Regions from separate parts of the Brachymonas sp. KE5 genome, predicted to be linked through region 1. Evidence: riboswitches for the same ligand, from Rfam matches in the RefSeq annotation. Region 1 holds a riboswitch; each other region holds the start of a gene.
The links. Region 1 has a riboswitch for cobalamin ahead of ACX36O_RS10205 (energy-coupling factor ABC transporter permease). Riboswitches for the same ligand answer to the same signal wherever they lie in the genome.

Region 1 (5,115 bases):
GCCTTCGCCGTTGCGATAGACGATGCGGCCGACCTGCCCTGGCAGCACGCGCAGGTCCACCGTGAGGTGGGCCTTGTCGGTGCAGTCGGGATCATCGCCGGCGAACTTCTCGATCCAGGCACGGGCATGGCGCTCCACGCCTTCGCCCTCGACCATCCCCTCGCCCACGGCAAAGCTCACGCGGTCGCCATTGGGCAGCAGGCTGGTGATATGGGGCGGAACCAGGCCATGCACCATGCCCACGGCGCAGGCCCGTGCGGCTGCGGCCGAACAGGCCCCGGTGGTAAAGCCGGTGCGCGTGCCTTTCTGGGGTTTGCCTTCCATGCTTGAAAGCTCCGTGGTCAGAAGGCTTCAGGCAGCCACGGCCTGCTTCTGGCGCGCCTCGGCCAGCGCCAGCAGTGCGTGCAGCGCAGCCACCACCAGCGTGGAGCCGCCCTTGCGCCCGCGGATCACGATCCACGGCACTTCCTGCACTTCGGCCATCAGATCCTTGCTTTCGGCGGCAGAGACAAAACCCACCGGCATGCCCACCACCAGCGCCGGGCGCACACCTTCCTCGCGGATCAGGCGCACCAGCTCGATCAGCGCGGTGGGAGCATTCCCGATCCCGACAATGGCGCCATCCAGCAACCCCAGCCGATGCGCCTTGCGCATGGCCTGTACGGCACGCGTGGTGTCTTCCTGCTGCGCCTGCGCGATCACGTCGGCATCGCTGATGAACTGGTGCGTCATCACGCCGAAGTGCGACAGCCGTGGCTTGGAGAGCCCGACGCAGATCATTTCCACGTCCGCCACCATGGCGATGCCGCCGCGCGCCTTGGCATCGAGCAGCGCCTGCAGCCCGGCCTCGACCGCATCGGGATGGAAGTCCGTCAGGCCGTTGAATTCGAAATCGGCGTTGGCATGGATCATGCGGCGCACGATGGGCCACTGGCCTTCGGTATAGACGTGCGGGCCGGCTTCGCTGTCGATGATGGCAAAGCTGTCATGCTCGATGACCTGGCCGGCGCGCGTGAGCTGCTCGGTAACAGTGTTGATGGTGCTCATGGCAAACCCGTGAAGTGCGAATCAGTGGTGGGACACATGCGTGCAGTGGCGCACGGCGTCGTTGCCGTCGTCGCCATGGTCGTGTGCATGCGCATGGTGGTGCCCGTCGTGCGAATGGTCATGTCCGTGTTCGCCATGCGCATGATCATGGTGATCATGGCTGTGCGGCACATACCCCGCCACGTCATAGCGCACCGTCGCATGCGGCGCGCCGCGCAGCCACTTGTCCACCCGCTCGTCCAGCAGCGCAAACACCTCCGGCTCGAAGCCGAAATACTGGCTGTGCGCAAAGCGCAGCTGCGGATACTGCTTGCGCAGATGCTCCACCTGGCGGTCGATGCGGTGCATCAGCGTGCCGGTGAACAGGTAGTAGGGCAGGATCACGATCTGCGTCATGCCCAGCAGCATGTGCCGTTGCACCACGCGTTCCAGGCGCGGGTAGGTGATGCCGGTAAAGGCCACATCCACCAGCTCGTGATCGGTTTCCTCCCACAGCCAGCGTGCCATCTTGGCGACCTCGCCATTGGCCTTGCGGTCGCTGGAGCCGCGTCCCAGCAGGATCACGCCGGTGCCTTGCGGATCGGGCATGTCCAGCCGGTGCATGGCATGGCGCAGCTTGCGGCGCAGCACCGTCAGCACCGGCTCGCAGGCGCCCAGATGCGGTGCATAGTCGAACTGCACTTGCGGAAAGCGCTGGCGCGCCTGCTCCAGGGCATAGGGAATGTCGCCTTTCACATGGCCGGCGGCGTTCAGGATCAGCGGCAATACGAGCACTTTGCCATCATGCTGCTGCGCATGGGCGGCGGCACGGTCGAGGCCTTCGTCCAGCAGCACATCGGCAAACTCGATAAAGCACACCTCGATGTGCCACTCGGGCCGGTCCTGGCGCCAGCGGCGTGCGAATTGTTCGATTTCTGCGTTGCCGCCCGGCTCGCGCGAGCCATGGCCAACCAGCAGCAGGGTAGGAGTCGTCATGTCGGGGTTCCGGAGGAAGAGGGGGAAACGTCATCCGCAGGCGCACTGGCGCGGCGGAAACGGTGGGTAAAGCCGGCGTCATACAGGCGCGACTTGGTCAACTCGGGCCACTGGCGGGCACCCAGTGTGGGGCTGGCGATGATCATGCTCTGGCTCACCACGCCGGCCTCGCGGCAGATCGCCTTGATGGTGGACAGCGTGCCGCGCAGGATGCGCTCCTCGCCCGGCCAGCTCGCCTTGTGCACCACCAGCATGGGCGCGTCCTCCGGCCAGCCGGCGGCGCGCAGTTCGCTCTCGACCTTGTGCAGCAGGGTGATGGAGAGGTAGATGCACAGCGTGCAGCGATGCTGGGCCAGTTCGCGCAGGCTTTCGCCTTCGGGCATGGGCGTGCGGCCTTCCACGCGCGTGAGGATCACGGTTTGCGTCACCTCGGGCAGTGTCAGGCTCTCCACCGCCGCAGCGGCCGAGGCCATGGCCGAGGTCACGCCCGGCACCACCGCGATCGGTATGCCGGCCGCATCCAGCGGCTGCGCCATCTCGATCAGCGTGCCGTAGAGCGAAGGATCGCCCGTCTGCAGGCGCACCACCACGGCGTGCTGCTGCGCCTGCGCGATCAGCCAGGCGCAGATCTGCTCCAGCGTCATGTCCTTGCTGTCGGCGATCACACAGCCGGCAGGCGCCCAGCGCGTGGCGGCCTCGCTCACCAGCGAGCCGGCAAACAGGATGGCACCGGCCTGCGCGATCAGGTCGCGCCCTTTGACGGTCAGCAACTCCGGATCGCCGGGGCCGGCGCCGACAAACCAGACCTTGCCTGGCAGGGAAGAGAATTGCATGGGAAAAACCAGAAACAGAAACGGCAAAAGCCCGGCCCGCACACTGCAGGCCGGGCCGGCGGACGGCAGTGATCAGGCAGCAGCCGTCACGCGCTCATCCAGGCACAGCTGGGCCCAGTTGCTGTCCTTGAAGCCGCGCGCAGCGCGCACGATGGCCAGCGTCACCAGCGGCTCGACCAGCACCAGCGCCAGGTAGCTGGCGGCAAAGGTGGCCCAGTTGGCCAGCGGCGTGGGTTCGGTGCCCATGGACAGCCAGAAGCCCACCATCAGCGTCACGCCGGCGTAGAAGGCAAAGTCCAGCTTCACGATGTTGGCCACGGTGAACTTGCCGGCCAGGCGCTTGCCCAGGCCGTAGTGCACGGCAGCCAGCGGCACCATCAGCGACAGGCTGTTCACGGCCAGATGCGCCAGATCCTGCGGATCGAACAGCAGACCCTGCAGCAGCAGGCCAAAGGCAAAGCCGAACAGCGTGGGCACGAAGCCCAGCAGCAGGTAGATCGGCATGGCGCCGACGAAGTGCAGTTCCGATGCGCCAACCGGCATGTGGAACACCTGCATGAAGATGGAGAAGAACAGCGCCGCCAGCGCGGTGCGCAGCAGCAGGGCCGGGCGCTTGACCAGCGCGGGCGCGCAGGCAGCCAGCATGCCGACGGCTGCGACGTTGGCAAAGGCGATCTTGGCGGAGGAGAGAATGCCGGGTTCGATGTGCATGATTGCTTCCTTTTAGTAACACCCTAGAAGACCAGCCGGGGCTGGCATACAGTCTGCCGCGCTGGCAGGTGGGTATTGAAGGAAGCGCGATGCCGGGAAGAAAAAGGGGGAAGTCCGGCTGTGCACTGCCCGCATCGCCCTCCGCAACGCTGACAAACGTGTCACAGCAGGCCGGTCTCCGGGCTTGCCAGTTCCTGCACAGGGCAGGGGGCCTGCAGCACCTTCCCGGCCGGAAGCGACCAGTGGCATCGAGCTGCAAGCTTGACTGACATACCGTTGCGGGGGCAGCGCTGGACTTGGCCTCGGCCTTACCAGCTTCCCGTTTCATCCGGACGGACATGACTCCATCCGGACACCTGCATGTATGCATAATTATAGGCGGCCTCCTGCTGAAAATGGCTGCGCACCTATAATCTCGGGCAGCACATTTCGTTCCCCATACAGCCTTTTGCGGCCGTTCGGCCGTCCCCAGCATGAGCACCCCTTCCCCCATGACCGTTGCGGACATCCGCAAGACCTTTCTCGACTTCTACGCCAGCAAGGGCCACACCATCGTCGAATCCAGCCCGCTGGTGCCGGGCAACGACCCGACGCTGATGTTCACCAACTCGGGCATGGTGCAGTTCAAGGACGTGTTCCTGGGCACCGACAAGCGTCCCTACAACCGCGCCACCAGCGTGCAGGCCTGCCTGCGTGCTGGCGGCAAGCACAACGACCTGGAAAACGTCGGCTACACCGCACGCCACCACACCTTCTTCGAGATGCTGGGCAACTGGTCCTTCGGCGACTACTTCAAGCGCGAAAGCATTGAATGGGGCTGGGAACTTCTCACCCAGATCTACGGCCTGCCGCCCGAGCGCCTCACCGCCACCGTCTACGCCGAAGATGACGAAGCCTACGACATCTGGAAGGACGTGATCGGCCTGCCGCCCGAGCGCATCATCCGCATCGGCGACAACAAGGGCGCGCGCTACAAGAGCGACAACTTCTGGATGATGGCCGACACCGGCCCCTGCGGCCCCTGCTCCGAGATCTTCTACGACCATGGACCCGAAATCCCCGGTGGCCCGCCCGGCTCGCCCGAAGAGGATGGCGACCGCTTCATCGAGATCTGGAACCACGTGTTCATGCAGTTCGAGATGCACGAGGATGGCAGCGTCACGCGCCTGCCCGCGCCCTGCGTGGATACCGGCATGGGCCTGGAGCGTCTGGCCGCCGTGCTGCAGCACGTGCACAGCAACTACGAGATCGACCTGTTCGACACCCTGATCAAGGCCGCCGCGCGCGAAACCGGCTGTACCGACCTGGACAACCCCTCGCTCAAGGTGATCGCCGACCACATCCGCGCCACCGCCTTCCTGGTCAGCGACGGCGTGCTGCCTGGCAGTGAAGGCCGCAGCTACGTGCAGCGCCGCATCATCCGCCGCGCCATCCGCCACGGCTACAAGCTGGGCCAGCAAAAGCCCTTCTTCCACAAGCTGGTGCCCGATCTGGTGGCGCTGATGGGCGATGCCTACCCGCGCCTGAAGGCGCAGCAGGCGCAGGTCAT
Region 2 (5,115 bases), 1.3 Mb from region 1:
GGTAGCATGCACGGCACCCGCAAGGGTGCCGCCGCGGATCAGTGTCCCGACTTTCCCGCCGTCATGCCCAGACGCTCGATCAGCTTCAGGTCGGCTTCCACATCGGGGTTGCCGGTGGTGAGCAGCTTTTCACCGTAGAAAATGGAGTTGGCACCAGCCATGAAGCACAGCGCCTGCATGGTATCGGCCATGGCACTGCGGCCAGCCGACAGGCGCACGCGCGCCTTGGGCATGGTGATGCGGGCCACGGCGATCATGCGCACGAACTCCAGCGGATCGATGTCTTCGGTTTCGGCCAGCGGCGTGCCCTCGACCTTCACCAGATTGTTGATCGGCACGCTGTCCGGATAATGCGGATGCAGATTGGCCAGCTGGCCGATCAGCTCGGCACGCTGGCGACGGCTTTCGCCCATGCCGATGATGCCGCCGCTGCAGACATTCACGCCCACGTTGCGCACGTTCTCCAGCGTGTCCAGACGGTCCTGGTAATCGCGCGTGCTGATGATGTTGCCGTAGTTCTCGGGCGCGGTGTCCAGGTTGTGGTTGTAGTAATCCAGACCGGCTTCCTTGAGCTGCTCGGCATGGTCCTTGGTCAGCATGCCCAGCGTGCAGCAGGCTTGCAGGCCCACGTCCTTCACCGTCTTGATCAGCGTGACCACGTTCTCGATGTCGCGGTCCTTGGGCGCGCGCCAGGCCGCACCCATGCAGAAACGCGTGGCACCCGCGGCCTTGGCCAGCTCGGCGGCCTCGCGCACCTTGTCGGCTTCCATCAGCTTGGTGGCATCGACGCCGGTGTCATAGTGCACCGACTGCGGGCAGTAGCCGCAATCCTCCGGGCAGCCGCCGGTCTTGATCGAAAGCAGCGTCGCAAATTCCACTTCGGCCGGATTGAAGTGCTCGCGGTGCACCTGCTGTGCCTTGAACATCAGCTCGGGGAACGGCAGCGCAAACAGCGCCTCGATATCCTCCACCGCCCAGCGGTTGGTGCTCTGCGGCACCGGCTGGTTGTTGCGCGGGGCGCAGAAATGCACGGTCTGCTCGCCGCCGGTATGGCAGGTGGCGGGGGAATGGGTGACAGGAGTGTCCATCTTCGGGCTTTCTCTACATCAATCGGAAGAATCGCAGCACGCATTGTCCGCTACCGGGCTTTGCCCAGGCTGACAAAGCCCCTGCAGGAACGGGGCACTGTGGCCCCAGCTATTGTCAAAAACCACATCCGCCAGCGGCATGCGGCTGGCCCAGCGCTGCTGCTGCAGCATGGGCGCATCATAAAACTCGGGCACCGGGCCGATGCACAGCAGCGCCAGCGGGCTGGCCCCTTCGGGCAGCTGCAGCAAGGCACCCAGCTCGTCGGGATCGAAAATCGACACCCAGCCCACGCCCAGCCCCTCCGCACGCGCCGCCAGCCACAGGTTCTGCAGCGCGCAGCCGACCGAAGCGATATCCATATAGGGCATGGTGCGCCGGCCGAACACATGGCGCTCGCGCCCGTCCGCCAGGCATACCGCGATCAGCTCGGCCGCCTCGCGGATCCCTTCGACCTTGAGCTTGAGAAAATCCTCCTCGCGCTCGCCCAGCGCACGGGCCGTGGCCACGCGTTCGCGCTCCACGCAGCCATGGATGCGCTCGCGCAGCCCCGCATCGCTGATGCGCAGAAAGCGCCAGGGCTGCATGAAACCCACGCTCGGCCCTGCATGCGCCGCCAGCAGCAGGCGCTCCAGCACCTCCGGCACCACCTGGGCACCCGGCGTGAAATGGCGCATGTCGCGCCGCTGCGCCATCACGCGGTAGATCGCGTCCCGGTCTGCCGCCGGATAGGCATGCTGGGAGGAGCCCCCCGCTTCGGCATCCGGCCGGCCGTCAGCATCGCCGCCTAGACACAGGGCAATGGAATCGTTCACGGTGTGCGCTCAGTCCTCGATGCCGCGCTGCGCCGGAATGCCCGCATCGAAGGCATGCTTGACCGGGCGCATCTCGGTCACGGTATCGGCGATGTCGACGATCTCCTGCGGGCAGCGGCGGCCGGTCAGGCACACATGCACATCGCGCGGACGGTTCTTCAGCGTCTCCACCACATCTTCCAGCGGCAGCCAGCCGTACACCAGCGGATAGGTGATCTCGTCGCACACCACCAGGAAATACTCGCCGCTCAGGATGGCGGCCTTGGCCTTCTCCCAGCCGTCGCGCGCCAGCTGCGCGGACTTTTCCAGATCCTGGCTCTTCCAGCTGAAGCCGTCGCCCAGCCCCTCGACTGGCACGCCGATCTGCTCGAACATGCGGTGCTCGCCAAAGCGCGCACTCGGCACCTTCATGAACTGGTAGATCTTCACCTTCTTGCCGCGGCCGGTGGCACGCAGCGCCAGGCCGAACGCGGCCGTGCTCTTGCCCTTGCCATCGCCGGTATTGACGATCAGGATGCCGCGACGCTCGCCATCGGACTTTTCGTACGGTTTCTCCTTGGGCGGTTCCTCGATTTTCATGGGCATCCTTTCAGTCGGAAGATTTCAATGTCAGCGGCAGACCTGCCGCCATCAGGGTCACGTGGCTGCACACGGCTGCCACGCGCTGGTTGAGTTCGCCAAGCGCGTCCACAAAGGCACGCGTCTCGCGGCCGAGCGGAATCACGCCCAGGCCGATTTCATTGCTCACGATATACAACGGACCGGGCCAGGCCCGGATGGCCTCCAGCAGATCGGCAACCGCGGCTTCCAGCCGCGCAGCATCGGCGACCGGCTGCACATCCTCCTGCTCCAGCGGCATCAACTGCTGCGTCAGCCAGAGCGTGAGGCAGTCCAGCACCAGTGCCACCTCCGGCGCGCCATGCTGGCGCAACAGGCCGGGCACGTCCAGTGCGCCGCCCCACTCCGCAGCCTGCAGGGTCTGCATGCGCGGCACGCGCCGGGCGCGATCCTGCTGGTGGCGCGCGATGCGCTGCTGCATTTCCTCGTCCCAGGGCAGTGCCGTTGCCAGATACAGGGCACGGCGCCCCGCATCCTGCTCCAGCCAGCGCGCCACCAACTGCTCGGCGCGCACCGTCTTGCCGGATTTCTGGCCGCCCAGGATCAGTTCGTGATGCCTCATGCCGCCCTCCACGGCTGCGCACGGCGCACGCCAGGGCGCAACCCGTTCAGGAGAGAAAGACCAAGAGAGAAAATGTCCGCCAGCACCGGCACCAATGCCACCATGAGAAAAGCCCGGAAAACCGCTGGCGCCCCGCCGCTGCATTCCGTTCCGGCGCCGGCCCGCAGGCAGGCGCCCCAAATCAAGCTTGCTGGCCGGTATCCGGGCTGACGGCATGGCAGCGCTGCCTTCCCGGCACCTGGCCAGTGGCGTGCGAGAACACTGCGGCAGCCGCTTCACAACCCGGGCTGCGCCGTATCACCGTTGCGGGGGCAGCGCAGGCCTGTGCCCTGCCAGCCATCCCGGCAGGACTCCTGCTTCCCGTTTACCCGGCGGCCACAACGACCTGCCAGGCACCAGCAATCCGGATATTGTAGGACGATTCGCCCCGTCCCTGAGGAAAGCCCCCATGGCGTCCCGGCGCCATCATCTACAATGTGCAACAAAGGGCCAGGCCTGCAGCTGCAGGCCACGCCAGCTATCTTGTTGCCTGTCGTTCCCGTGCCATGACCACTCCCCTCACCCCGCTCTCGCTCGACCAGGTCGCAGACCGCATGGAGCACATGCTGCTGCGCTACCAGGAGCTGCAGAAAACCGCCGCCCTGCTCCAGGGCCAGCTGCAGGAAGTTACCCAGGAGCGGGATTCGCTCAAGTCGCGCCTGTCGGCCGCCCGCGCGCGCGTCGACGCCCTGCTCGCCCGCCTGCCGGCCGAGCCGGTGGCAGCGCCGGCCGCCCCGGCGCCCGCCATGGCCAGCGTCTGGGGCCAGCAGCCCCCTGCCGCACAGCCTTCTTCTGCCAAGGATGATCCGCAATGAAGCAAATCGAAGTTCCGATCATGGGCCAGGCCTATGTGCTGGCCTGCCCGGAAGGTTCCGAAGACCGCATGAACGAGGCAGTGCAGCGCGTCGACACCGCCATGTGCAAGATCCGTGATGCCGGCAAGATCCGCGCACGCGACCGCATCGCCGTGCTCGCCGCCCTCAACATGGCCTTCGACCTGATCGAGAAGGAGCAGCAGATTGCGGCCATGCCCGCCCTCGCCGCCGAAGGCGAGGTACAGCCGGCCGAGTTGGTGCACCCCCGCATGCAGGCCCTGCTGCAGCGCATGGACGAGGCGCTGGCCGAGGACGGCCGCCTGATCTGACAGTCGTACACAACGCGCGGGCTTTTACATCTGCAAATTTCCCACGCGGGCCGATTTCATCCTAAAATGAAGGCGTCTGCAGCGAGCTTGGCTTTATATTTCCTTGAACCAATGCTCTCTGAGCCCGGGCTTGGTAGATCGCTCGGCCAGCGTGATCATCTCGCGTTAGATGAACCCAAGGCCTTGCTGCCCTCGCCCACCTGAACCCCTCCGTTCAGGATGACGGTCTGGCTCTGCTGCAGACACCTCTCAGCCGTCTGGCGCCCCTCGCGACAGACCCCAAGCCGCCCCCCGGGCGGCTTTTCGCGTTCGGAGCTCCGAACGCCTCAGCAGATTTCCCGCCATGATCCTCGAACCCATCACCATTGTCGAACTGGCCGCGCTCGGCCTCACCGGCGGCTTCATGGCCGGCCTGCTGGGCGTGGGGGGCGGCATGGTGCTGGTGCCCTTCATCACCTGGATCCTGGCCAGCCGCGGCGTCGACAACGAACTGGCCGTGAAGATGGCGATTGCCACTTCCATGGCCACCATCATCTTCACCTCCATCTCCAGCGTGCGCGCCCACCACAAGCGCGGCATGGTGCGCTGGGATCTGGTCAAGGGTATCGCCCCGGGCATCATGATCGGCGCACTGGTCGTCAGCATCGGCGTGTTCGCCCTGCTCAAGGGTGCCTGGCTGTCCGTGGTGTTCGGCGTGCTGGTGATCCTGGCGGCGCTGCAGATGTTCCTGGATCGCAAGCCCAAGCCCACGCGCCAGATGCCCGGCCGTGGCGGCCAGATGGCGGCCGGCAGCGTGATCGGCTTCCTGTCCGGCCTGCTCGGCGCCGGCGGCGGCTTCCTGAGCGTTCCCT
Region 3 (5,115 bases), 850 kb from region 1:
AGATCACGCAGGCCGCCGGGAGATTCCTTGCAGTTGGGCTCCAGCGCATACGGCGTGTTGTCGAACTTGGCGTGGCGCTGACGCATTTCCAGCGTCTTGGCCAGGTAGAAGGCATAGGGCTGCATGGCGCTGTCGTAGGCCGCGCTCAGCTGGCGGTACAGGGCCTGCGGGCCGAAAATCAGCCGGCGCTCCAGCAACGAGGTCTGCACCGTGATGTCGCCTGCGGATTCGCTCAGGCATTCGGACAGGGTGCGTACGGCCGAGCCGATTTGCAGGCCCACATCCCAGCAGCTGCCGATGAAGGCGCTGACGCGTGCCTGGACCGGGTCGTGCGCCGGGGAAGGGGAGGCTGCATCCGGCAGCAGCACCAGCACGTCGATGTCGGAATGCGGAAACAGCTCGCCGCGGCCATAGCCGCCCACCGCGACCAGCGCTGCCTTGTCGCGATCCAGCCCATGCAGGCGCCACAGGGCCAGCAAGACGTTGTCGGTCAACTGGGTCAGCTTCTTGAGCGTGCCCAGCACGCCGCGCATGCGGCGGTAGCCGATGTCCGGATCGCGGAAATGCGCGAGCAGGTCCGCCTTGTCCCGCGCATAGCCGTCTCGCAGCGCCTGCAGCGCCTCCGGGGCAACGGCGTCCTGGCTCGGTGCGTGCATGGTCAGGACGGGTTCAGGTGCGGATGGCGCTGACGAAGTCCGGCAGCGCCGGCATGCCTTCCGACACGGTCAGCACTTCGTAGCCGGTTTCGGTCACGACGATGGTGTGTTCGTACTGGGCCGACAGCGAACGGTCCTTCGTCACGATGGACCAGCCGTCGTTCGATTCCTTGATCTCGCGGCGGCCGGCGTTGACCATCGGTTCAATCGTGAAAATCATGCCGGGCTGCAGCTCTTCCAGCGTGCCGGGCTTGCCGTAGTGCAGTACCTGCGGTTCGGTATGGAATTCCTGTCCGATGCCGTGGCCGCAGAATTCGCGCACCACGCTGTAGCCGTGGCTTTCGACGTATTTCTGGATGGCGCTGCCGATATCGCCCAGGCGCGCGCCCGGCTTGACTTCGACAATGCCTTTCCACATCGACTCATGGGTGACGCGGCACAGACGGCGCACGAACGGGGGCGCAGCATCTTCGCCGCCCACGATGAACATGCGGCTGCTGTCGCCATGCCAGCCGTTGGTGATGGGGGTCACGTCAATGTTGACGATATCGCCTTTTTTCAGCGGCTTGTCGTTGGGGATGCCGTGGCACACCTGCTGGTTGACCGAAGTGCAGATGGACTTGGGGTAGGGCGTGTGGCCCGGGGGCGCGTAGTTGAGCGGCGCAGAAACGGAACCACGGCTGGAGGTGTACTCCTCGCACAGGCGGTCGATCTCGTTGGTGGTGACGCCGGGGACGATGTGCGGGCCGATATAGTCGAGCAGCTCGGCCGCGAAACGGCAGGCCACCCGCATGTGATCGATTTCTTCGGGTGTATGAATCTTGATGGTCATGGGGCGCAATTATCCTGCAATGCGGCATCCCGCGTGGGCAAAGGGGCGTTGCGTACAGGCACTTGAACGGCAAAGTTTTGCCCATTTCGTGGGCAGCGACAGGGTTTGTAATTACAATCGGTCACGCATCGGCGTGTGGCCGGTGCACTAGACCACAGGTGCCTGCAGGCGCCGGCTGCGGCCGGAATGCGCAGGTTAAACGGGAACCGGGTGCGCGTTGCATGGCAACGTCAGGCCCGGACTGCCCCCGCAACGGTAAGCGAGTGTGGGTGTATCAGGCTGCGCCAATCGATGGCGCGGCAGCCACTGCAGGTGCGGTGCGGCGTTGTGCAAGGCAACGCGCGCGCCGCCTGTGGGAAGGCGATGCACCAGAACTTGCGAGTCCGGATACCGGCCTGTTGTTGTGGATGCTGTCGGATCAGGGTTGCGACAGCTTGAACCTGGCCGTCTGCGGGGAGCAGACAGAACATCGCTTGTTTCTTCCGGCATCGTCGTGACAACGCAAGCAGGCTTTGCATGGCCTGTGCGATGTCGTGCAATGCCTGCAGCGAAACTGTCTGCGTGCAGCGTGGCCATCAGGAAAATCGAGAGTGGCTTTGAAAATGAAAATGGAATCCATCCGCCTGGCAGGCTTGCTTTTCTGCCTGACGCCGGTTGCTGCTGCCGTGGCGCAGACGGCAGGGCCTGTTGAGGTTGTGGCTGCATCGCAAGACACTGGCGCCAATGCAGACACCTATCGCGTCGTCGTAACGGGCGCACGATCGGAAATGCGCCTGAAGGATACGCCACAGCGTATCGAGGTGGTTACCCGCAAGGAAATCGAGCAGACACCCCACCACGATCTGGCTGACCTGCTGGACAAGACCGCCAACGTCGATATCAAACAGTATCCGGGCATGAATGCTGCCGTTTCCGTGCGCGGTTATACGCCCAGTTCTCCGATGGTGGGTGAGTCGTGGCAGACGCTGTTTCTGCAGGACGGCATCCCTGCCATCAAGGACAACATTGGCCTGATTCCCAGCCAGGGGGCCGCTCGGGTCGAGGTGCTGCGCGGACCGTCTTCTGCTTTGTATGGCGCACAAGCCATGTCTGGCGTTATCAATGTGATTCCGGTTCGCCGTACTGGCGATCTGCAGGGCGGGGTTGGCGTTTCTGTCGGCAACTTCAAGCATCGTTCGGTGCAAGCGGATATTGGCGGTGCACTGACTCCGTGGCTGAACCTGGACTATTTCGGATCATGGCAGAAGCAGGGTGACTACAAGTCCGGCGATGGCACGCGCTGGAACAACAGCGCTGCCACTCAGTACAGTCACGGACTCCGGCTCGGTTTTGAACTTGCTCCGGGCTGGACACTTGACGCTCGTGCAGATGTGGCGCGCGGCGATGATGTTGGGAACCCTGGTGCCTGGTCGGAGTATGACGGCAAGCCTACTGTCAAGGATGTGAAGCGCGATTTGTACAGTGCCAAGCTCAAGGGGGTGATGGGGCAACATGCGTTGAGCGCGGCTGTCTATTCCGGCAAGGAAACCAACACTACTTACAAGGCGCCGCCAAGCGGCCAGCGTCCGCTGGATTTCGATGCAAAAATCACCTGGCAGGGCGCACAACTCAAGGATGAATGGACCTGGGCGGATGGCTACAAGCTGGTGTATGGTGTGGATTACGACCAGACCAAGGCCGGATCGGTCAGCTACCTGTTCGGTCCCGCAACGGTTTACAACCCCGACAGCAAGCTGCAGACGACTGCCATCTACGCGCAACAGCATATGGCATTCAATAACGATCAGACCAACGTGTACGTGGGTGGACGTTATGACCGCTTCAAGCTGTCCACCTTGCCGACGGCCCTGCTGCCCAACAATACGCCGCAAAGCCGGACATTCAACCAGTTCAGCCCGAGCGCGGGTATCAAGCACTACTTTACGCCGATGGTGGCCGTGCACGCCTCGGCCGGCAAGGGCTTCATGGCGCCCAGCGCATGGAAGCTGGCAGGGGACTACTCCACGTTCTCGAACTACCGTGGCAACCCCAACCTGAAGCCCGAGAGCAGCCGCAGCGCGGATATCGGCGTCACGCTGGAACAGCCTGACTGGAACGTTGACCTGACCTTTTATGACACCCGCGTCAAGGACAAGATCGTCAGCTACAAATATCAGGAAGCAGGCAAAGGCTACACCAGTTGGATCAACGCAGATCAGGCCCGCATGCGCGGACTCGAACTCACGGCAGGCTGGGACATCAATCCCAATCTCAAACTCGGATTGGGTTATACCCATAGCCTCCGCGCCGAATCAGAGAGCAAGGGTGTATGGAAAGATCTTGAGTACGTACCCAAACACAGTGCACGCTTGACACTGGACGGCAACTGGGACAAGTTGCACACGCGAGTGGGCGCCCGTTATACCGGCAAGGCCACCAAGAGCGCCTTCTTTGCCGACTGGAGCAGTACCACCAAGCAGTACCCGGGCTACACCCTGTGGGACGCCAGCGTGGCCTACCGCTTCCTGCCGAATCACACCCTGAGCTTCAGTGTCGACAACCTGTTCGACAAGAATTACGAGTCGGTTCCCGGCTATGCCATGCCCGGCCGCGAGTTCAAGCTGGGTTACCGCTGGGACTTCAAGTAAGCTGCCGGCATGACTGTGTGGCACACGCCCGAATCCGCTGAATGTTCGCCCGTTCCGCCGCCTCGGCGGGGGCGGTGGGGCGTTACGGTGGCGGCTGGCGTGTGTCTGCTGGCAACGCTAGGGGGCTGCCAACCGGCCGACAAACCCGCTCCGCTTGGGGCGAGCAAGGCGGCCATTACCGCCAAGCCCCAGCGCATCGTCTCCCTCAACCTCTGCGCCGACCAGTTGCTGCTGCAGCTGGTCGAGCCGCAGCGTATCGCGGCACTGAGCAAGCTGGCGCATGATCCCGAGCTGTCCATGCTGGAGACGAAGGCGCGCACCTTGCCGATTGTCCGTGGCGATACGGAAGAAGTGCTGCTGCTCAAGCCCGATCTGGTGCTGGTAGGTGCCTACACCACGCGTTACACCAGCCAGATGCTGCGCGATCTCGGCATCCGCGTGGTGGAGGTGCCGCTGGCGCACAAGCTGGACGAAGTGGTCACGCAGACTGAGCTTGTCGCCGCTGCCGTCGGCGAGCCAGAGCGCGGGCAGAAGCTCGTGCAGACCATCCGCGAACAGGAGCAGGCGCTGCGCACCACCGTGCAGGGCGATCCAAAGCCCTGGCCGATCGCCGCCGAGCGCAGCTGGCAGGGCTACAGCACCGGCAAGGGCACCATGATGGATGAGCTGCTGCAACTGGCCGGCTATCGCAATGCCGGCGTGCTGGCAGGCCTCAATGGCTACGGCTATTTGCCGCTGGAGCGCCTGGTCGAAGCCCAGCCCGACCTGATGATGACCCCCGATTACGCGCGCAAGCTCCCCAGTGTGGAACCGCGTGAGCAACTGCATCCCGCGCTGGCCGGTACCAGCCTGAGCGAGACCATCCTGCCGACGCGCATGACCATCTGCGGCGGCTACTGGAGTCTGCAGGTGGCGCGCATGCTGGCGCAGCGCAAGAGCGCTTCATAATGCGGGCCATGCAAGAAACCGGAATTCGCTCCAGCCTGTGGTGGCTGCCCGC

Region 2: another riboswitch for cobalamin. It lies ahead of ACX36O_RS03055 (bifunctional adenosylcobinamide kinase/adenosylcobinamide-phosphate guanylyltransferase); the one in region 1 lies ahead of ACX36O_RS10205 (energy-coupling factor ABC transporter permease).
Region 3: another riboswitch for cobalamin. It lies ahead of ACX36O_RS06210 (TonB-dependent receptor plug domain-containing protein); the one in region 1 lies ahead of ACX36O_RS10205 (energy-coupling factor ABC transporter permease).

Annotation. Positions count from the first base shown of each region.
Region 1 is NZ_CM173463.1:2,154,091-2,159,205, reverse strand. Features, by position in the region: gene ACX36O_RS10225 (cobalt-precorrin-5B (C(1))-methyltransferase) at 1-324, opposite strand, end outside; gene ACX36O_RS10220 (precorrin-8X methylmutase) at 352-1,047, opposite strand; gene ACX36O_RS10215 (sirohydrochlorin chelatase) at 1,069-2,022, opposite strand; gene cobM (precorrin-4 C(11)-methyltransferase) at 2,019-2,855, opposite strand; gene ACX36O_RS10205 (energy-coupling factor ABC transporter permease) at 2,928-3,566, opposite strand; cobalamin riboswitch at 3,719-3,941, opposite strand; gene alaS (alanine--tRNA ligase) at 4,040-5,115, shown strand, end outside.
Region 2 is NZ_CM173463.1:651,521-656,635, reverse strand. Features, by position in the region: gene bioB (biotin synthase BioB) at 39-1,088, opposite strand; gene bluB (5,6-dimethylbenzimidazole synthase) at 1,107-1,781, opposite strand; gene cobO (cob(I)yrinic acid a,c-diamide adenosyltransferase) at 1,911-2,480, opposite strand; gene ACX36O_RS03055 (bifunctional adenosylcobinamide kinase/adenosylcobinamide-phosphate guanylyltransferase) at 2,491-3,081, opposite strand; cobalamin riboswitch at 3,257-3,496, opposite strand; gene ACX36O_RS03050 (DUF904 domain-containing protein) at 3,627-3,935, shown strand; gene ACX36O_RS03045 (cell division protein ZapA) at 3,932-4,264, shown strand; gene ACX36O_RS03040 (sulfite exporter TauE/SafE family protein) at 4,608-5,115, shown strand, end outside.
Region 3 is NZ_CM173463.1:1,303,138-1,308,252, forward strand. Features, by position in the region: gene glnD ([protein-PII] uridylyltransferase) at 1-656, opposite strand, end outside; gene map (type I methionyl aminopeptidase) at 670-1,488, opposite strand; cobalamin riboswitch at 1,628-1,901, shown strand; gene ACX36O_RS06210 (TonB-dependent receptor plug domain-containing protein) at 2,097-4,115, shown strand; gene ACX36O_RS06215 (ABC transporter substrate-binding protein) at 4,215-5,063, shown strand; gene ACX36O_RS06220 (FecCD family ABC transporter permease) at 5,072-5,115, shown strand, end outside.